DNA from 4 places in the Desulfovibrio legallii genome. Region 1 is predicted to be linked to each of the others. Evidence: predicted binding sites of a transcription regulator. Region 1 holds the regulator's gene; each other region holds the start of a gene.
What was found. Region 1 encodes sigma-54, which starts transcription at its own class of promoters, with help from an activator protein. Its sites were predicted from a motif close to CTGGCACGGNNNNTGCTT; they were not measured.
Positions count from the first base shown of each region.

Region 2: the regulator sigma-54 is predicted to act here: its motif matches at 2,436-2,453, upstream of EB812_RS05715 (SHOCT domain-containing protein).
Region 3: the regulator sigma-54 is predicted to act here: its motif matches at 3,080-3,097, upstream of urtA (urea ABC transporter substrate-binding protein).
Region 4: the regulator sigma-54 is predicted to act here: its motif matches at 3,450-3,467, upstream of flgB (flagellar basal body rod protein FlgB).

Region 1 is NZ_SIXC01000006.1:183,489-188,571, forward strand. Features, by position in the region: gene EB812_RS06550 (CTP synthase) at 1-659, shown strand, start outside; gene rpoN (RNA polymerase factor sigma-54) at 929-2,356, shown strand; gene hpf (ribosome hibernation-promoting factor, HPF/YfiA family) at 2,411-2,950, shown strand; gene rapZ (RNase adapter RapZ) at 3,118-4,047, shown strand; gene EB812_RS06570 (PTS sugar transporter subunit IIA) at 4,082-4,555, shown strand; gene EB812_RS06575 (PTS sugar transporter subunit IIB) at 4,557-5,015, shown strand.
Region 2 is NZ_SIXC01000006.1:1,635-6,717, forward strand. Features, by position in the region: gene EB812_RS05705 (sigma-54-dependent transcriptional regulator) at 1-209, opposite strand, end outside; gene EB812_RS05710 (ATP-binding protein) at 206-2,185, opposite strand; gene EB812_RS05715 (SHOCT domain-containing protein) at 2,540-2,764, shown strand; gene EB812_RS05720 (hypothetical protein) at 3,023-3,571, shown strand; gene EB812_RS05725 (hypothetical protein) at 3,989-4,522, opposite strand; gene EB812_RS05730 (universal stress protein) at 4,819-5,083, shown strand, end outside.
Region 3 is NZ_SIXC01000004.1:162,432-167,514, reverse strand. Features, by position in the region: gene urtB (urea ABC transporter permease subunit UrtB) at 1-1,592, opposite strand, end outside; gene urtA (urea ABC transporter substrate-binding protein) at 1,729-3,009, opposite strand; gene EB812_RS04310 (chemotaxis protein) at 3,610-4,563, opposite strand; gene nth (endonuclease III) at 4,735-5,083, opposite strand, start outside.
Region 4 is NZ_SIXC01000007.1:62,531-67,613, reverse strand. Features, by position in the region: gene EB812_RS07050 (hypothetical protein) at 147-482, opposite strand; gene hemA (glutamyl-tRNA reductase) at 482-1,774, opposite strand; gene ccsA (cytochrome c biogenesis protein CcsA) at 1,788-2,615, opposite strand; gene EB812_RS07035 (precorrin-2 dehydrogenase/sirohydrochlorin ferrochelatase family protein) at 2,602-3,288, opposite strand; gene flgB (flagellar basal body rod protein FlgB) at 3,603-4,016, shown strand; gene flgC (flagellar basal body rod protein FlgC) at 4,041-4,478, shown strand; gene fliE (flagellar hook-basal body complex protein FliE) at 4,514-4,960, shown strand.

The DNA.
Region 1 (5,083 bases):
CAGAAAATGTGACCGAGGCCAATGCCGCCGGGCACTTTGAGGGCTGTGACGGCATCTTGGTGCCCGGAGGTTTCGGCTACCGGGGGGTGGAGGGCAAAATTGCGGCCATCCGCTACGCGCGGGAAAAGGGCGTGCCTTTCTTCGGCATTTGCCTTGGCATGCAGTGCGCCGTCATTGAATTTGCCCGGCACGTGGCCGGGTTGGAAGATGCCAATTCCGAGGAATTTAACCCTCTTTCCGACCACAAGGTCATTTACCTCATGACGGAATGGTACGACTTCCGTACCAAGAACGTGGAGCGGCGCGACGCCGGCAGCGACAAGGGCGGCACCATGCGCCTGGGCGCGTACCCCTGCAAGCTGCTGCCCGGCACCAAGGCGCACGATGCCTACAAAAAAGACCTGGTGGAGGAGCGCCACCGCCACCGCTACGAGTTCAACAACGCTTTTCGCGAGATGTTCGGCCAGAAGGGCATGGTCTTCAGCGGTACGGCTCCGGACGACTCACTGGTGGAAATCATTGAGCTGCCGGACCATCCCTGGTTTCTGGGCTGCCAGTTCCATCCGGAATTCAAATCCCGGCCCATGAACGCGCACCCTTTGTTCCGCGAGTTTATCGGCGCGGCCAAAAAATACGCCAAGGGACACGGCAGGAGCTGAGCTTCGGCCTTTGCGCCCGGCTTGTACAGGGCCGTTCCGTGAAGGGCCGCGCGGCGTCGCGCCTTTCGCGGAGCGGCTTTTTTGGCGCCAAAGGGCGGCTTGGGCTGTGACGTGCAGCGTCCCTTGGCGGCGACTGGGCCACCAAATCGCGGGGGCGGTCCATTGCGCCCGCACAACTGCTGGCTATTGCATAATTTTTATAGCTGTGGCACATTCCTTGTAAACAAAAATCAGGTAGTTTTCTCGTCGCTTGAGGGCGGAAGGGACACATGGCACTGGAACTTCGGCAGCAACTAAAGCTGGCACAACAATTGGTGATGACCCCGCAACTGCAGCAGGCCATCAAATTGTTGCAGCTCTCTCGTCTGGAACTTCTGGAAACGGTCCAGCAGGAGCTGGTGGAAAACCCGTTTCTGGAGGAATCCGGCGGCGAAGAGGCCGGGCCGGAAACCGTGGCCGAAGACGGGCGCGAACCCGTGGCCGAAGAGGTCTATGACCGTGAGCTGGCCAAGGACGCCGACTGGGAAGATTATCTGGGTGAATTTGCCAGTACCCCCCGCCTGTCGCAGTCCCGCGAGTACGAGGCCGCCGAAGAAATTTCGCCCTTGGAGGCCCGCTACGCCGCCAAGCCCACCTTGGAAGGCCACCTGCTCTGGCAGCTCCGGCTTTCGCAGTTGACCGACGCACAGAAGGCCATTGGCGAGGTGATCATCGGCAACCTTTCTTCATCGGGCTATTTGCAGGCCAGCGTGGAGGAAGTGGCGGAGATGGCCCACGCCGCGCCCGACGAGGTGCGCGCCGTTCTTGAAAAGGTGCAGCATTTTGACCCTGTGGGCGTGGCCGCCCGGGACGCGCGGGAGTGTCTGCTGGTGCAGATCCGCAATCTGCACTATGACCGCGACCCCATCCTTGTGGAGTTGGTTACATCCCACCTGGAAGATCTGGAGGCAAAACGTTACAAGCCCCTGCTGCGCAAGTTCAAGCTGGATATGGAAGGCCTGCGGGAGTATCTGGACATCATCCAGAGCCTGGACCCGCTGCCCGGCGCCAGCTTTGGCGGGGGCGAGCCCACCTATGTGAGCCCGGACGTTTTTGTCTACAAAGTGGGCGATGAGTTTGTGATCCTGCTCAATGAGGATGGTTTGCCGCAGCTGCAGCTTTCGGCCATGAGCGGGATGGATCTGACCGCCGCTTCGGAGAAGGAAAAGGAATACTGTTCCGAAAAAATCCGCTCCGCTTCCTGGCTGATTAAAAGCCTTTACCAGCGCCAACGGACCCTGTATAAAGTGATGGAGAGCATTGTGCGTCACCAGCGGCCTTTTTTTGAAGAGGGCGTCACCAGGCTGGCCCCGCTCATCCTCAAGGACATTGCCGACGATATCGGCATGCACGAGTCCACGGTAAGCCGCATCACCACCAACAAATATGTGGCTACGCCCCACGGCATTTTTGAACTGAAATTTTTCTTCAACAGCGGGCTGGAACTGGACGACGGCAGCCAGGTGGGCTCTGAAAGCGTCAAGGCGCTGATCAAAAAATTTATTGCGGATGAAGACCCCCACGCGCCCTTGAGCGACGAACGCATCGGCGAAATGCTCAAAGAGCGCCTCAAGGTCAACATCGCCCGACGCACGGTGGCCAAATACCGCACCGCTCTCGATATTCCTTCTTCATCACGGCGCAAGGAGCACTTTTAGGCCCCTGTCTGGTCCGGCCTTAAGCGCCCCGGCGCCCCACACCAGGAGGACTTCATGAACATCTCCTTCGCCTTCAAAAACTTCGACGCCTCCGACCATCTGAAAAAATACGCTCGCCGCCGCATGGAAAAGCTGGGGCGGTTTTTTGGCAAATCCGCCGGTCTGGACGTGGCCGTGGTGCTGACCGTGGACAAATTCCGCCATCGCTGCGAGGTTACCGTCACCGGCGAGGGCCTGCACATTAATGCTTCAGAACAGACTTCGGACATGTACGCCGCCATTGACCTGGTGACGGACAAGGTGGAAGCCCAGATCAAGCGTCAGGTTTCACGGGTCAAGGAGCAGCGCCGCAAGGCCCGCAACGCCGAAGTGGACGTGTTTACCTATACCGTGGACGCCGAAGGCGAGGCCCCGCAGCCTGTGGAAGGTACGGACCGGCTGGCCACAAAACCCCTGCATCTGGATGAGGCGCTCATGCAGCTGGATTCCATCGGTAGTGATTTTCTGGTCTTTTTTAATGCGGAGAACAGCCGTATCAATGTGGTTTATCGTACGCGCGCCAGCGGGTATGCGTTGATTGATCCCGTATTGTAGGCGCAAGTGCTTCCTGGGCGGGGCTTTCCTCCGTCCGAAGTAAGCCTTTTGCAGGGGCCGCTCGGTTGGAGCGGCCCCACGCGGCTGCATACGGCGGGTTTCCCTGCAGCGGCAGGCGAGAGATCGGGGCGGCCRTGGACGAACCGGCCTTGCCGCGAGAGGGCGTTATGAGCAAAACCGTAGCGGCGGCTGCCGCCTCCACATCCACAAGTGCGCCGGCCTCTGCGCCGGTGCGGGTCTGCGTGGTTACGGGGCTTTCCGGTGCGGGCAAGAGCACCGCGCTGAAAGTGTTTGAAGACATGGGGCACTTTGTGGTGGACGGCCTGCCCGCCAGCCTGGCGCCGGAAATGGCGGCCATGATGTCCCGCCCTTCAATGAGCCATTTTCAGGGCATTGCGCTGGGCATGGACCTGCGGCAAAGCACTTTTCTGGACGACCTGAACGCCTCGCTGGAGGCCCTGGCCGCGCAGAGCATTCGCCCCACCTTGTTGTTTCTGGAGGCCTCGACGCAGGAGCTTATGCGCCGGTACGCCACCACCAGGCGGCCCCACCCCCTGGAGCGGGAGGGCATGGGCCTGGAGGCGGCCCTCAAGGCGGAGCGCGACAAGCTGCGTCCTTTGCGGGAGCTGGCCGATCTGGTGGTGGATACTACGCGGTTTTCCATCCACGATCTGCGCAGAGCCATTCAGAAGCGCTGGGGCAGCAGCCGGGGCAGACTGCGGGCCATCCGGGTCAATGTCATTTCCTTCGGCTTCAAGTACGGCGTACCGCGTGAGGCGGATTTGGTTTTTGACCTGCGCTTTTTGCCCAATCCCTATTTTCTGGAAAATCTGCGCCCCCTCTGCGGCCGGGACAAGCCCGTGGCCGACTACGTTTTTGCCACGCCCCAGGCGCGGGAATTTCGCGCCAAGTTGTTGGACCTGCTGTTTTTCATGTTGCCGCTCATGGAAACAGAAGGGCGTTACAGGGTGACCATTGCCGTGGGTTGCACCGGCGGCCGCCATCGCTCTGTGGCCATGGCCGAGGCCCTGTGGCAGGCGCTCCGGCAGGCGGACTATCCGGCCTCTCTTGAGCACCGGCATCTTGAACTTGGTTGAAAAAGCTGGCACGCTCAGCCCTGCGAGGTTTGTCATGACGGACGAAAATACTGCAAACGTCGAAAACGGCGAGCAGGACGCCGGCGGTCGGGTCGGCGTTATTGTGGTTTCCCATGCCGACTACGGTTCGGCCATGCTCCGCACGGCGGAATTTATTCTGGGGCCGCAGAGCGACTGTTGCTCCATTAGTGTGGACGTGGCCCACGAAGTGTCCGAAACCGTGCGCCGTCTGGACGACGCAGCCCAGCGCCTGGACAAGGGTGCCGGCGTCATTGTGCTTACGGATATGTTTGGCGGCACGCCTACCAATCTGGCCCTTTCACTGTTGGCCACCCACAAGGTGGAGGTGGTCACGGGGGTGAACTTGCCCATGCTCCTCAAGGTCTTTACGTCACGGGACAAGGAGCTGGAAGAACTGGCCCAGCTGGCCGGTGAAGCCGGGGCCAAGGGCATTGTGGTGGCGGGCAGCATGCTGCGCAACAAACCTCGTGACAAGAATGCCGGTTAGTATGTGGTTTCGGGTGGACAACCGGCTGGTGCACGGACAGGTTATTGAGGCGTGGCTGCCCTATACGGGGGCGCGGCATCTGGTGGTGGCCAACGACGAACTGGCCACGGATTTTTTGCGGCAGCAGATCGTGGCCCTGGCCGTACCCCAGCGGGTGGCGGTCCATTTTATTCCAGTCAGGGAGTTGGCAGCTACCCTCAATAGCTGCGGCGAGGAGAGTTTTGTGCTCTTTGCCACCTGCCAGGACGCGCGTCGCGCCTGTGACGCCGGAATCGTCATGGAGGTGCTCAATATGGGCAACCTGCACTATGGTCCGGAAAAATTGCAGATTCTACCCAATGTAGCCTTGTCGCTGCAGGACAGGGAAGATTTGCGCGTCCTGCGGCAGCACTTGGTGCAGTTCGACTTTCGGTCTGTACCTTCGGAGACTGTGCGAGGCCCCCATGAGCAGCTTTTCTGATCCGTCCGCAGTGGCGACGCTGCTTACGGTGGGGACGCCCTACGCTTTTTTTTTGCCCTGGCCGGGGC
Region 2 (5,083 bases), 180 kb from region 1:
CTGGTGGCCTCCACGCCATTCATGCCGCCCATGCGCACATCCATCAGGATAAGATCAAAGGGCCGTTCGCGGCAGAGGGCCACGGCGGCCTCGCCGTTGTCCAGGCCTGTGGGGGCGTAGCCCCATTCTTCCAGTAGCGCCTGGAGCATCTCGCGGTGGTTGCGGTCGTCGTCCACCACCAGCAGCTGGATGGATGTTTTGGCGTTCATGACTGTTCCTTTTCCGGCGGTTCGTGGGGCGTGGCTACCGGGGTTGCGCTCCGGTTCGCGTCTGCATCTTCCATATTCGCATCGTTGGCGTCAGTGTTCGGACGCAGAGGCAGAATGAGGGTAAATTCCGCGCCTTGGCCGGGCGTGCCGCCCACATTGGCCGCATGCAGCCGACCCCCCAGGCCTTCTACAATCTGCAGCGCAATGGAAAGCCCCAGCCCCGTGCCCGAAGGCCTGGTGGTGAAGTAGGGTGTGAAGATGGAAGACAGGGCCGCCTCGGCAATGCCCGGCCCTGTGTCTGTGACCGTGATGCGATACAACGCATTGCCCGGCAGGGGCGTAAGGCAGACTCGCAGCGTGCCGCCAGAGCTCATGGCCTGGGCTGCATTAAGAAAGAGGTTGAGCAGGGCCTGGGTCAGGCGCTCGGCGTGGATAGGCACGTTGGGGAAGTCCGGCGGCAGATCCTCTGTCACGCGTATGCTCTTGGCCTGCAGATCCGCTTCTGCCAGGCGCAAAGCGTGCCGGATCACCGCGCGTACGTCTCCGTCGCTGCGGGGCATGGCTGCAGGCCGGGCAAACTGCAGCAGTTCGGAAACGACCCGGTCCAGCCGGTCCACTTCGTCCACCATGCGCCGGGCGGCTTCTTCCTCCCGTCCTCCAGGCGTAAGTCGGCGAGCCAGATATACGGCCACGCCCTTGATGGTGCTCAGCGGGTTGCGGATTTCGTGGGCCACGCCTGCGGCCAGGTTGCCCAGGGCGGCCAACCGGTCGTGGCGTTGGGCCTCGGCCCGCAGGCGTTTGACTTCAGTGATGTCGCGCACGGCAAAGACATGTCCCAGGAAGACCCCTGTTTCGTTGCGCACGGCGGCCGCACTCAGGCTAACGGCGGTGGGATCGCGCCCCGGCAGATGCAGGCGGGCTTCGCGGTCGGGGATTTTCCCTTTTTTGGTCAGCTCATGGGCCAAGGCGTTCCAGTCCAGACCTGGCAGGCCGCGCAGGGGCGCGCCCACGGCCTGATCGCGCACAAGGCCCAGCATGTCCAGAGCCGTGGCGTTAATGAGGGCGACGCCACCGGCGGGGTCGCTGGTGATAAGCCCCAAGGGCAGGTTGGCTACCACTTCCGCGGCCATGGCCCGCTGGTCGCGCAGCAGGCGTCGCGAACGGCGATAGTTGTGGGCCCAGAACAGGGAAACCACGGCGGCCAACGCCAGCGCTGCCACCAGAGCGGCACTGACCAGCGTGTTGCGGCGGTCGGCGGCCAGGGTTGCCTCAAACGGGCGCATATCCAGCCCGACCATGGCCAGGCCAAGCGTGCGCCGCACCTGCGGCAAAAGGATGCTTCCTGGCGGCGGGGGCGGCCAGACGCCGCGCTCTTGCGGGATTGCCGGGGCGTTCTGCGCATCGGGGTTGCGGCCCGGTTCCAGGCCGAGCCCTGGCCCCATGCTGCGGCCGCGCATATGCCCCATGCCCCGGCCCATGCCGTTGCCCGGATGTGTGGCGTGTTCGGGCTGCAGAGGGGCAAACAGCCGGTAGACTTCAAAAATTTTGCGATCTCCCCACTGACGCACGCGCCAGGCCGGGCGGTCGCCCACTTCTTCCGGCGGCGGCAGGACTCCGGCGGCCTGTTCCGGCGTGAGGGTTGCCGCGTCGTTGTGGACCAGCATAAGGCCGCCGTTGCCGGCCACGGCCATAAACACGATGCCCGGCTGTTTGGCCGTTTCCATGAGCAGGGGCTCCAGGCTGCGAAAATTATCGGCAGGGCGGCAGAAGCCGGAGCGCCCGCCCGCCTCCAGTGCCCAGATCAGGGCCTCGGCCCTGTCCACCATATTGTGGATCATGGCCGCGCGTTCCCGCTGGCTGCTGCGGACGGAAAGCACTGTTACGGCGGCGCCCAGAATCAGGGCCATGCCCAGCAGCATCCACGGGGACAGGCCGCGTAGCCGCAAAAAGCGGGGAGAAGACAACATCGCTCGCATGGTATGTCCTCGGCCGCGGCTTCACGGCCGGGGCGTGTAAGAATGGCAGCGCACGGGGCATGGCGCCGCAGGCTCTCCTTGCAATAGGTATTTTTTACGCACATGGCAAGATGTTTGGAAAATTTTGGATAGCGTAGCTCGAATGTGGGTAAAATTAGGACAACACCCAGGATTCTGTTTGTGCTGCGCTCATGTCCTGCTGTTGTAGTTTTATCTTTTATTTAAATATGTTGTGCTAATATTTGGGCTATTGGCACGCCCCTTGCTGTATGTCTGGCAACGGCGGCGCACAGCGGTCGGACACGGCAAAGGGCCGTGGCTGACGACGCAAACTGCCGCTGCAAGGATTAATATATGTTCGGGTGCTTTTCAGATGGATTTATGGGCGGAGGCGGCTGGCCGGGCATGCTGGGCATGCTCCTGCTGCTGGTCCTGGCGGGATGGCTCATCTACGGCTTGGTGAATTCCCGCCGGCAAAATCACGGCGACCGGCGCGATTCGCTGGAAATCCTCAAGCGCCGGCTGGCTTCAGGCGAAATAAGCCTGGAGGAGTTTGAAAACCTCAAAAAAGTGCTCTAACCCCACACGGCACGCGGACCAGCGGAGAAACTATGGGAATGCGCGGCACAGTGTTGTTGGGATTGCTGGCCCTGGCAGCGGCCTTATTGAGCGGCTGCCACGGAGCACCGGGGCCGGGTCGGTACGGCGGGTGTGACGGGTATTGGACCCCGCCCGCCGTGCAGGCCCCCCCGCCAGGGGGCCCAGGCTCCCGCCGGTGAGGAAACGTTTTTTTATGATGCGCGGCCTCGGCCGCAAAAACACAAAGGATATACGACCATGAAAAAGACTCGGATGAGCATAGTGACGCTTTCTCTGGCCCTGGCGGCCACGCTGGCTTTTGCCGGCATGGCGGCGGCCCGGCCCCATTATATGGGTGGCCCCGGCGGCCTTACGGTAGAACAGATGACAGCTATGCAGGAGTTGGGCCAGCAGTATGGTCAGAAGATGCAGCCCCTCATGCAGATGCAGTGGGCCAAACAGTCTGAACTGGAGGCGCTGTACGCGGCGGGCGCCAAGGACGATGACGCCAAGGTGCAGTCCGTCCGCAAGGAGCTGACCGACATCAGCAACAAACTTTACGCCGCCGATGCCGACATGCGCAAGCAGATGCAGGATAAGGGCATCCCCTACATGGGCGGCATGGGCATGATGGGCCGCGGTTTTGGCCCTTGCGGCGGCTATGGCCCGCGTGGCGGCATGATGGGCCCCGGCTACGGCCCGCGTGGTCACATGGGCTACGGCTCGCACGGCTACGGTCATATGGGCTACGGCGGCTACGGCGGCATGATGGGCCCCGGCTATGGCCCTGACAGCGACGAGCGCTGATCCCCGCCGACGTCGCCACGGGCCGGATGCAATGCCCCTGCAGGTCCGGCCCTGAGAAACTTCCCCCCTTGTCCGGCCATATGGACACAAACCCCTCCTGAACACGCCAACCTCAACCCCTGCGGCCTCGATGCTCCCCGGCGTCGGGGCCGCAGCTTTTTAGGGCATTGCAACGTTGCAATGCCTGGCGGTTGCGAAAGCAGGCGCCCGCCGCTGAGGCGCAAGCGCAATTCATTTGCGCGGGTCAGCGTCGGAACGGGTGTCCGTAAACGTTGGGCACATATATTCGCAAAAGTAATCTTTCTAGGTGTAGAGTTTTTGCGGCGTGGGGCAACCCCTGTGTGCGCAAAACAAACGGGCCGTCGGCATTGCCGATGGCCCGTTTGCGGGATGCCGCTTGAAAAGGGCGGTCGCAGCTCAGATCAGATAGTCCCCACGGTTGAACTTGATTTTCTCGGTGGTGGTGAGCACTTCCAGTTCGTTGAGCAGGGAGTCGAAGCCAGAGCTCTGCCCGCGCAGGGTCGTAGTGCTGTCCTTCAGCGCGGCGACCTGCCCGTCAATGCCCTGCAGCAGCTCGTAGGCCTGCTTCAGAGAGCCTTGATCTCCGGCGCCCAGGGTCTGCACATAGGTGTCCCACATATCCAGCGTGCCGGCGGCCTGGGATACGGCGTTCTCCAGGCCTGGCAGTTCGGGGGAGGCAGTTGCGGCTGCGGTGGCGGCCTGGGCGTCGGGCGCTTCGGCCAGCAACATCTGGCTGATCAGCGCGGCCTGAGAGGCCTGGGCTGTCTGCCCCACCTGAGCGGACGCGGCGGACGTGTCTTCTGTCGGGCTCAGCTGTTCGGCCAGGGCGGCGGCAAAGGCGTTGCCGTCGCTTTTCTGTCCAGCGGCGGCCCTGGCGGCAAGCTCTTGCTGTCGCAGCAGGGCTTCCAGTTGTTCGTTCTGAATCTTCATGACGCCTCCAGGGGTTGGCATTGCCGTATGGGCAGGCAAATGCAAAAACTTTGCCAGAAATAAGTCTAGACATAAGCCCCCGGTTTTGCAACATCGGCTTGCCCCTAAGGGGAAAATTTTTCCCTTCCGCCGCCATTCTATGGAAAAGACTTGTATATCGCTGTAAAAACCCCTACGATTTACTCCAGGTAAAGGCAAAAATCCGTGAGCGGCGGTTCGTGCTGTAGAGGCGGGGCGAACCGCGTCGTCCCGACCTTGTGAAAAACCTCTCTGCGTTCCGAGAACAGGAGTTTGCCATGAAGGAAATCAAGAAGATACTGTGCGCCGTAGACCTTTCTGACCACAGCAAGGACGTGGCCGAATACGCTTTTCTGCTGGCCCAAAAACTGGGCGCCAGTGTGCTGGTGGTGTATACCGCGCCTTCCTTGAGCCAGTATGTGGGCTTTCATGTGCCGCCCAACACTATTGAGAACTTTGTGGGCGAAATTGTCACCGGCGCGGAAAAGTCCATGGAATCTTTTGTCGCCGAAAATTTTTCGGGCGTGGAGGCCAAGGGCCAGG
Region 3 (5,083 bases), on a different contig from region 1:
AGCATGGCCCCGCTTACGGGCTCCAGAAACTTGTTGGCCACGCCCAGGGCCAGGCCGCCCGTGAGCGTGCCCCAGAGGTTGCCCACCCCGCCGAAGACCACCACCATGAAGGAATCAATAATGTAGCCCTGGCCCAGGTTGGGCCCCACGTTGGTGACCTGGCTCAGAGCCACGCCGGCCATGCCGGCCACGCCGGAACCCAGGCCGAAGGTCAGGGCGTCCACCCGCGCGGCGCGCACGCCCATGCAGCGGGCTATGGGCCGGTTTTGCGATACGGCGCGCACCTCCAGCCCCAGTCGGGTACGGTGCATGGCCGCGTGGATGCAGGCAAAGACTCCCAGGCAGAACAGCATGATGTAGACGCGGTTGCAGGTCAGGGCAAAGTGCGGAGTGATCTGCCACACGCCACTCATGAAGTCCGGGGTCTGCACGGCCCGGTTGAGGGGCGAAAACACGCTGCGCACGGCCTGCTGCAGCACCAGACTCACGCCAAAGGTGGCCAGCAGGGTTTCCAGCGGCCGGCCGTAGAGAAAGCGGATGACCGTGCGCTCCAGCAGCACGCCCATGCCGCCGCTGACCAGCAGGGCGGCGGGCACGGCCAGCAGCAGCGCCAGGCCGGGGCGGCCGGGCAGCATTTGCTGCACGCCCCAGGCCGTGTAGGCCCCCAGCATGATAAATTCGCCGTGGGCCATGTTGATGACGCCCATGACGCCAAAGGTGATGGCCAGACCAGTGGCCGCCAGCACCAGAATGGATCCCAGGCTGAGGCCGAAAAAGAACATTTCAAAAAACCCGCCCCACTGGGCGGCCACACGCTGTCTGTACAGGGCGTCCTGCGCCGCCTTGGCCACCGCCGGGTCAGCACTGTCGGCAAGGGCGTTCAGGGCGTTACAGGCCGTGGGCGCACCGTTGGCGTCGAGCGCGGCTACGGCCTGCAGCAGGTCTGCAGGGGTGGCGCTTTTGTCCGCCGCCGTGTGCAGGGCCAGGGCGGCTTCCAGGCTGGCGCGGGTGGGAGCGTCCTTTTCCACATCCAGCAAGGCGCGCAGGGCCGGGGCTTTGAGCGGCGGTACGGCGCTTTCCATCAGTGCGGCGGCCGCGGCGCGGCGGCGCAGCACGTTGGGCGCAGTGAGGGCGCGGGCGTTCAGAACATCGGTGATGCGCTGGCGCTGACGGTTGCTGGTGCCCACGCGGCGCAGTCCTTCAGCGGGCCGGGCCGACGCTTCCGGCGCAAGCAGTGGCCGGGCGGCACCATCAGCGGCCGCCACATAGAGAGTCCGGGTTTCCTGATCCGCCAACAGACGGCCGTGGAGCAGGGCGCGCAGCAGCCTGTCCTGAAGGTCGACGGGCAGGGTGTCCAACAGGTCCAGGGCCTTGTCCCTGTCCATAACCTTGGGGCTGACCAAAGCCCGGAGCAGTTCCGCAGGCAGGGCTGTGGACAGCCCGGCCTGCTCCTGGGTCGGGCTGGGCTCCGGAGTCGTGGCGGGAGTCAGCGCCGCGTCTCCGGAGGCAGCGCCCGCCGCCGGAGCGGCAGTGGGCATTGCCAAGGGCAAGCCGCACAGGATGCAAAAAAGAAGGGATAACACCGCGCGCATAGACATATCCTTGTCCGGGGGGCTCTCCGGCATGACAGCCGGAGGGGACAGCCGGTGGGGGAGGGGGGCCGACGCGGGCAGGGTCGGCCCCCTCCGGTTGCAGGGTGGAGGCTCTATGAGCTTTGGACGTGCGGCCTTACTTGGCAGCGCCGCCGCACTGTTTTGTTTTTACGTTGTAGTTGCCGCAGTTAATGGGGTCGGTCCAGTCCGCTTCCAGGTCTTTGGAGCCGGGCAGGTAATCGGACCAGGCGTCGCCGGGCACCACTTTGGGCGTCTCCCAGACCACCTGGAACTGACCGTCGGCCTGGATTTCGCCGATCAGCACGGGCTTGGTAATGTGGTGGTTGGGCAGCACCTTGGCCATGCCGCCGGTGAGGTTGGGGGTTTCCAGCCCCACAATGGCTTTGAGCACCTTGTTCACATCCGTGCTTTTAGCTTTTTCCACGGCTTTGACCCAGAGGTTGAAGCCGATGTAGTGGGCTTCCATGGGGTCATTGGTCACGCGCTTGTTATTCTTGATGTAGGCGTGCCATTTTTTGATAAAGGCCTTGTTGGCGGGCGTGTCCACACTCATGAAGTAGTTCCAGGCCGCCAGGTGGCCCACCAAGGGCTTGGTGTCGATGCCCGAAAGCTCTTCCTCGCCCACAGAAAAGGCCATGACCGGAATATCCGCCGCAGAAACGCCCTGGTTGGCCAGCTCTTTGTAGAAGGGCACGTTGGCGTCGCCGTTGAGGGTGGAAACCACGGCGGTCTTTTTGCCGGCGCTGCCGAATTTTTTGATCTCCGCCACAATGGACTGCCAGTCGGAATGGCCAAAGGGCGTATAGTTGATAAGGATATCTTCCTTTTTCACGCCCTTGGCGGTGAGGTAGGCCTCCAGAATCTTGTTGGCCGTGCGGGGAAAGACATAGTCCGTGCCGGCCAGCACCCAGCGCTGCACGCCCAGGTCGTTCATCAGATAGTCCACGGCGGGGATGGCCTGCTGGTTGGGCGCGGCCCCGGTGTAGATGACGTTGCGTGAAGACTCCTCGCCTTCATACTGCACGGGATAGAAGAGCAGGCCGTTGAGCTCCTCAAACACGGGCAGCACAGACTTGCGCGAAACCGAGGTCCAGCAGCCAAAGACCACGGCTACCTTGTCTTTGCTCAGCAGTTCGCGGGCTTTTTCCGCAAACAAGGGCCAGTTGGAGGCGGGGTCCACCACCACAGGCTCCAGCTTTTTGCCCAACAGGCCGCCTTTTTTGTTCTGCTCGTCAATGAGCATGAGCATGGCGTCCTTGAGCGTAGTTTCGCTGATGGCCATGGTGCCGGACAATGAATGCAGAATGCCCACCTTGATGGTGTCTGCCGCGCGTGCGCCGGTAACGCCGCCAAGGGTCAGGGCCAGCGCCAGCAGTGCCAACATTTTCTTCAACATCGCTTCCTCCTGGGAACACGGGGTGTACGCGCCCGGCCCCCATGGGACGCGGTGCGTTGTTGCCTTTGGGTAGCAAGCGATGTGCCAGCTTGGATTTTTTTATATCAGTGCGATATGTAATAATATTTTTTTAAAGTATCCCGCTTTACCGAAACATTTTTGTTTTTTTGCCCCGAGTATAAAACATTTTTGTTTTATACTACCGCACAAAAAAGCCCTGCACCGCAAAAGGCGGTGCAGGGCAATGGGCTCTCAAATGGGCTTTCGACGGCTTTTTGCCGCTGTCAGGGATGGCAATGCTGCAATGCCCTGGCGGTTGCGTAAGCAGACACCCGCCGTGGAGGCGCAAGCGCAGCTTCAGCGTTGCGACACAGGATGCTGCGGATGCAAGCAATCGCTATTGATTTGCGCGCTGAAACGCCGGAGCGAGCGTGCCTTACCCTTTGCGAATACCTATTCGCAACGGTGCGTTGCTCTAGAGCATGTAACACTTGAAATGCTCGCTTACGGCAGGCAAAAGCCTGCCTTCTCGCATTTCGTGGCAAGGATTTTCAAGAAAATCCTTGCAGAGCAATTAACTCATTTCATTCGTAAACTGCGCTATTTGTGCAGCTTTTGGGCGATGAGTTCGCGGATGATGGTGCTCAGGCCCGGCAGGTCGGGTTTGGAAACCTGCTTATCCGCCCCCACTTTGACGCCTTTGGCGTAGAGCGCTTCGGTAATGAGCGAAGAAAACAGGATGACGGGCAGGTGGTGCATGCCCGGCGCTTCCTTGATTTTGGCCGTGAGCATGTGGCCGTCCATTTCAGGCATTTCGATGTCTGAAACCACCAGGTGCACCAGGTCGGTGAGTTCCTTGCCCTGGGCCTGCGCCTCGGCCTGGGTTTTCAGCAAAAATTCCCAGGCCTCCCGTCCGCTGCCCACAGCCGTGACCTGAAAGCCGGATTTTTCCAGTGAAGATCGAATAATGTGCCGCAGGGAGTTAGAGTCGTCCGCCACCAGCAGGTGGAACTGTGCGGCCCCTTCCACCGGGCTGCTGTCCAGCTCCACCTTGGACATGTCCAGGCTGCTGTCCAGATTGGCCAGAATTTTTTCCATATCCAGGATGAACAGTACGCGGTCCTGGATGCGCAGCACGCCAGTGATGCTGTCGCGCGAATACGTCTGCACATAGCGGTTGGGCGGCTCAATGCGGTCCCAGGTCATGCGGTGGATGCTGGTGACCGAAGACACCAGGAAGGCCGCCTGCACGCCGCTGAATTCTGTGACGATGACCTTGGCGTTTTCTCGCGTGGACATCTCCTTGCCCAGCCAGGCCGCCAGATCCAGCAGAGGCAGCACCTTGCCCCGCAGATTGAAGGTGCCCAGCACCGAGGGGTCGTGCTTGCTGGGCACACTGGTGATGCTGGGCAGGCGGATGATCTCCAGCACCTTGGCCACATTGATGCCGTAGCGCCCGCTGTAGGCGCTGCCGTCCGGCTGCTTTTCGTCAATAAGAAATTCAATGATTTCCAGTTCGTTATTGCTGACGTTGAGCAAGCTGTTCTGCGACATGGCGTCCTACCCTCAAACAGTTTCACTTCGGGAAGAAGGCTTCCCCGGTGCTTGCGTCACCCACGCCGGCACTGGTCTGCGTCCTTGGCAAAGCTGTATATTGCGACTTGTAAAGCTCATCGGCAAGGCCGCGATTTTCTTAAGACGCCCCAGACCGCCGCCAGAAAAAAATCAGGACAGGACAACCTTGCGCCCCGGCGCGCCCTTGCCGCCCGCACGGGGCGGCTCGCGCCTGGGGCAAAACCCTTCCATGGGGCATTGCCCGCACTGGGGCTTGCGCGCCGCGCAAACCTCCCGGCCGAACCAGACCATGCGGTGGTTGAAGTCACCCCACTCCTCGCGGGGCAGCAACGCCATGAGGTCGCGCTCCACTTCTACGGGGTCTGTGGCGTCCGTAAGGCCCAGCCGATAGCAGATGCGCTTGACGTGCGTGTCCACGGCCAGGCCCTCATTGATGCCAAAGGCCCCGAACAGCACCACGTTGGCCGTCTTACGCGCCACGCCGGGCAGGGTCACCAGC
Region 4 (5,083 bases), on a different contig from region 1:
ATGTTTCCGGTCAGGGGCGAGGACGGCAAGGTTGTGATACCTGGGGCGCCAGACCCGGCTGCGGACGTGAAGGCCGCCTGGGCGGCAGCATTCGCCCTAGGGAGGCGGGCGCGGCAACGTGGTTCGGAAGGGCGCGGGGAGTGCGGTCAGGCATCGCTGACGGCGTCATTGAGCAGGCGCTCCAGCCAGGCGATCATGTGCTCACGCAGGGCCGGACCGGCATAGTGCACGCAGTCGCAGCGCAGCCGTCCGCGTGCCCGCACCAGCAGTTCCAGGCGCAGGGACGTTTCTTCCAGTTCCAGGCCCATGACGTAGGGGCCGCAGCTTTCCGCGTGTTCCCGCTGCAGGGGGGAGAGCAGGTCGTCGGGCGGGGGCAGCCAGTACAGGCCGTCCATGCCCGCAGCCAGGCCCATCTGCGTAAGCAGGGATTGCATACGCGCGGTTTCCTTTTCCGTCAGATCGTCCACGGCGTACCAGCGCATCACTGTTCCTCCATGTACTTACAGTCTGTTTTGTCCAGACCGAAGACCCGGCGCGTCAGGCTGATGCGCTGGCCGTTGCCTTCCTGGGCCATGCCCCCGTTTTTGAGAAACATGATGGGGTCGTGGTTCATCTTGCGCACCAGGGAGCCTACCAGGGCCTCCAGAGCCTCGCGGGTTTCCTCATCCACCGGGCCCAGGCGTTTGAGCGTCTTGGCCAGCTCTTCCTGCGCCATGCGTTCGCTGCGTTCGATAAGCGCCACAATGGTGGGCTGCACGTCCAGCGAAGACAGCCAGTGAGAGAAGGCCAGCACTTCCTCATTGACGATTTCCGCCGCTTTGGCGGCCTCGTCTCGGCGGGAGGCCAGGTTTTCTTCAACTACTTCTTTAAGGTCGTCGATATCGTAGAGGTAAACGTTGTCGAGGCCGTTGACGTCCGGGTCGATATCGCGGGGCACGGCAATGTCAATGAAGAACATGGGCCGGTTTTTACGGGCCTTGAGCACGGCGCGGATGTCGCGGGCGCGGATGATGGGCTCCTGCGAACCCGTGGAGGTGATGATGATGTCCACGCTGGTGAGGTGTTCGGCCATGCTGTCAAAGGGTACAGCGCGGCCTTGAAACTGGCGGGCCAGCTCCTGACCGCGAACCAGGGTGCGGTTGGCCACCAGAATTTCGTCAATGCCCGCCTGCAGCAGGTGCATGGCGGCCAGCTCGGCCATTTCGCCCGCGCCCACCAGCAGGGCCTTGTGCCCGTGCATGTCGCCGAAGATGCGTTTGGCAAGCTCCACGGCGGCATAGCTGATGGATACAGCGCTGGAGGCCACGGCCGTTTCGGTGCGCACGCGTTTGGCCACAGAGAAGGCCTTGTGCAGCAGCCGGTTGAGGATGACGCCCGTGGCGTGGCTCTGCACGGCTTTGCGGTAGGCGGTCTTGAGCTGCCCCAGAATCTGCGGCTCGCCCAGCACCATGGAATCAAGGCTGGAAGCCACGGAAAACAAATGCCGCACTGCCTCCAGATTCTTGTGCACATAGACATAGGGGGCCAGCTCTTCCACCCTGGCGCCGCGCGCGCCGGCCCAGCATTCCAGCATCTGGCCGGGCACGTCGCCCGTGCCCGCCGCCAGCAGCTCCACGCGGTTACAGGTGGAGAGTATCACGCTTTCGCTCACCGCGCCCGTACAGGGCAGGGCCCAGTGCTCAGGGTCGCAGCAGTTGACCAGGGCAAAGCGTTCGCGCACGTCAACACCGGCCGTGCGGTGGTTCAGGCCCACAAGAAAGATGTCGCAGTCCATAGCTATAGCCCAGTCAGCGCCGGATAAAGGCGTGGTGCGTTTCCATAAAGGTGTTGACCACCACAATGGAAAAAAGACAGAGGATGAAGATGAACACCGCCAGCTGCGCCGGTTTGCGGCCCCGCCAGCCCTTGGTGATACGGTTGTTGAACAGCACGGACAAAAGCGCCCAGATGACGATGCTGACAACCTCCTTAGGGTCGCCGGTCACCACGCCGCCGAACACGGGCTTGGCCCAGATAAGCCCCGCCACAATGCCCAGCGTGTAGAGTGGAAAGGCCGTGAGCACGGTAAGGGCGTTGATCCTGTCCAGCATGGACAGGGCGGGCATGTCCTGCCAGAAGCCTTTGACCGATTGCTTGCTTTTGATGCGGCCTTCCATAAACAGGAACAGCGCTCCGGCGGCAAAGGCCAGGGCCAGCAGGGCCAGACTCAGAAAGAGCGCGCCGATGTGCAGGGCGTAGAAGGGCGCCTTGAGCGAAGGCGGCACAGGCACTACGGCCCCCAGATAGGGGGCGGACATGGCAAAAAGCATGAGCCCCAGCGGCGCGGCGAAAACCAGGGGAACTTCCTGCTTGAGCTTGCCCCAGGCCGCTATGCCGCAGAGCACCACAAACCAGGCCATGAGCTGCAGATAGGCCCCCAGGCTCAGGCCGCCGGGCAAAGCCCGGTGAAAACCCAGAACCAGCATGCCGGTCTGGCACAGAAAACCGGCCACGGCCAGCCAACAGCCCGTACGCCGCCAGAGGGCGCTGCGCGCCAGCATGCCGGCAATGCCCGCCGTACTGGCCAGGCCATAGAGCAGCAGGGTGACGCCGGTGGAAATTTCAGGGGAGATCATGCAACAACTCCGCTAGATGCGCGTGCAGGGCCGGCGGCAGCGCTTCCTGCAGCCAAAGGCGGCAACGTTCCGTTTCGTTCCGCTCCAGCCACTGCTGCAAAGGGGATTCCGCCAGCTTACGGAATAATAGGGTATTCTGCCCTGTTTCCGCGCCCAGGGCAAGGATCAAAGGCCGCAGCCGCCCCATAAGGACGGCCATGCGCGCGCGCGGGACCAGCCAGGTTTCCAGCTCTCCCCGCCAGCGTCGGGCCAGGGCCGGGCTGGCTCCGCCGGTGGAAAGGGCTACGCCCAGAGGGGGGCGGCGGGCCACGGCGGGTGCCTGAAAGCCGCCTTCCTCCGGCGCGCTGGCACAGTTGCAGAGCACGCCTGCCCGACGGCACCAGGCGGCCACGCGGCGGTTTTCCGCGGTACTATTCGTGGCGGCAAAAACCAGAACGCGGCCCGCCACATCCTTTTCCGTGCAGGCGCGCCGGGCAAAACACACCCGTGCGTCGCGCAGCAGGGGGGCAGCGGCTGCCGCGGGCGGGGCCGTATCCAGCACCAGCACCGAGGCCGGGCCGCAGTCCAGCAGGCCCGCAAGTTTGCGCCTGCCCACCTGCCCCAGGCCCACCACCAGACAATGGCGGCCCTCCAGAGCGAGAAAAACGGGGTAGAGCGGAGCATTGTGCGTCATGGCGACCCTGGGTTGGCAGAAGAGCTGCAGCCGTAAGGGTAGCGCACGAAGCGCCGTTTGCAAAGGGGCGGGCCGTCAGCATCCTGACGGCGACAATCGTTCAGCCCGGATTGGGTTGTAAATTTGTCTATAATATACTGTTATTATATGAAAAAATATTTTAGGCACATCCTTTGCTTACTGGCGGCAAGCGTCTTTGCAGACCCTGCGGGCACAGACAGCCCTGCCGTAGTGTACGCGGGACAGCGCCTGAGGGTTTTGTAAAAAATTCAAGTATAACTTGAAATATGTACCGGGAAGATGCGGGAGGAACCATGAAGACCCTGTTTTCCATGCCCATAAATCTGACGGGCAAGGTCATGGACATGCAGTTGCAGCGGCAGAATATCATTGCCGGCAACATCGCCAACGTGGAAACCCCGCGCTACAGGCCGCGCGAGCTGACTTTTGAAAAAGAGCTGCAGGCGGCTCTGGGCCTGGATGCCGAAGGCAAACTGAGCCTCACCAGCAAGGCCCACATGCCCACGGCCTTTGACCCCAATACCTTTGGACCGGAATGGGACAAAGAGCTCAAGCCCCGCGTCATCCACGGCGAGGACAGGGTCAATATTGATAAAGAAATGGCCCGGCACGCCAAAAACCAGCTGCAATACACGGCGTTGACCCAGATCATGGCCAAGTCTTTTGAAGGGATCAGCTCCGTCATTCAGGACGGCAAGCAGGTGTAACGCCGCGCTTGAGGGAGGTTAGTCATGGATTTTCTTACAGCATTCGACATCAGCGCTTCGGGCCTTGCAGCGGACCGCACGCGCATCAATACCATTTCCATGAACCTGGCCAACGCCAAAACCACCCGCACGCCCCAGGGCGGCCCTTACCGGCGGCGCAGCGTGCTGCAGCAGACCGCGGATGTGGATGATCCCTTTTCCATCCATATGCGTTCGGCTCTGGACCGGGAGGTCAAAGGCGTGCGCGTTATGGCCGTGACCGTAGACAACCGCCCGCTCAAGCGCGTCTACGAACCGGGGCACCCGGATGCCGACGCTCAGGGATATGTGTCCTACCCGGACATCAACGTGGTGGAGGAGATGGCCAACCTCATGACCGCCCAACGCAACTATGAAGCCAACGTCACCACGGCGGAGGCGCTTAAGGGCATGTACGTCAAGGCTCTGGAAATAGGCAAATAACGCGGTATGCCGCCGCGCCGGACGGAGAAAAGCATATGAGCATCCAGACAGTGGGCATGCGGGCGTACAGCGACGCCCTGCGGCATTTCACCCAGGTGCAGAGTTCGTTGCAGCAGGGTGCGCCCGTGAGCAGCGAAACCCTTTTTGCCAAAACTCTGGACCAGAGCCTTTTGCGCGACACCGTGGACAAAGGGGAAAATTTCGGCGCGCAGGCCGACTTCATCGCCTATCCCACCCAGGCCCACACGCCCGCAGCTCCGGCCAACAGCTTTACAGACACGGCCAAACAGTCCCTCAACCGCGTCAATGAGCTGCAGCAGGCCAAAGACCAGGCTATTGTGGACTTTGCCTCGGGCCGCAACCAGAATGTGCACGAGCTTATGATCACCATGCAGAAATCCAGCCTGGCCATGAAGCTCACCACCGCCGTGCGCGGCAAGGTGCTGGAAGCGTACAAAGAACTTTCCAAAATGCAGTTCTGACGCCATCTTTCATGCTTCTTCACACACGGTAAGGCGGCCCCGCCATCCTCCGGTGGGCGTCGCCTTTTTTGCGTGCGGCTGCGAGCTGATCCAGCAGCGAGGCGAGGGCCGCCCTGTCGGGAT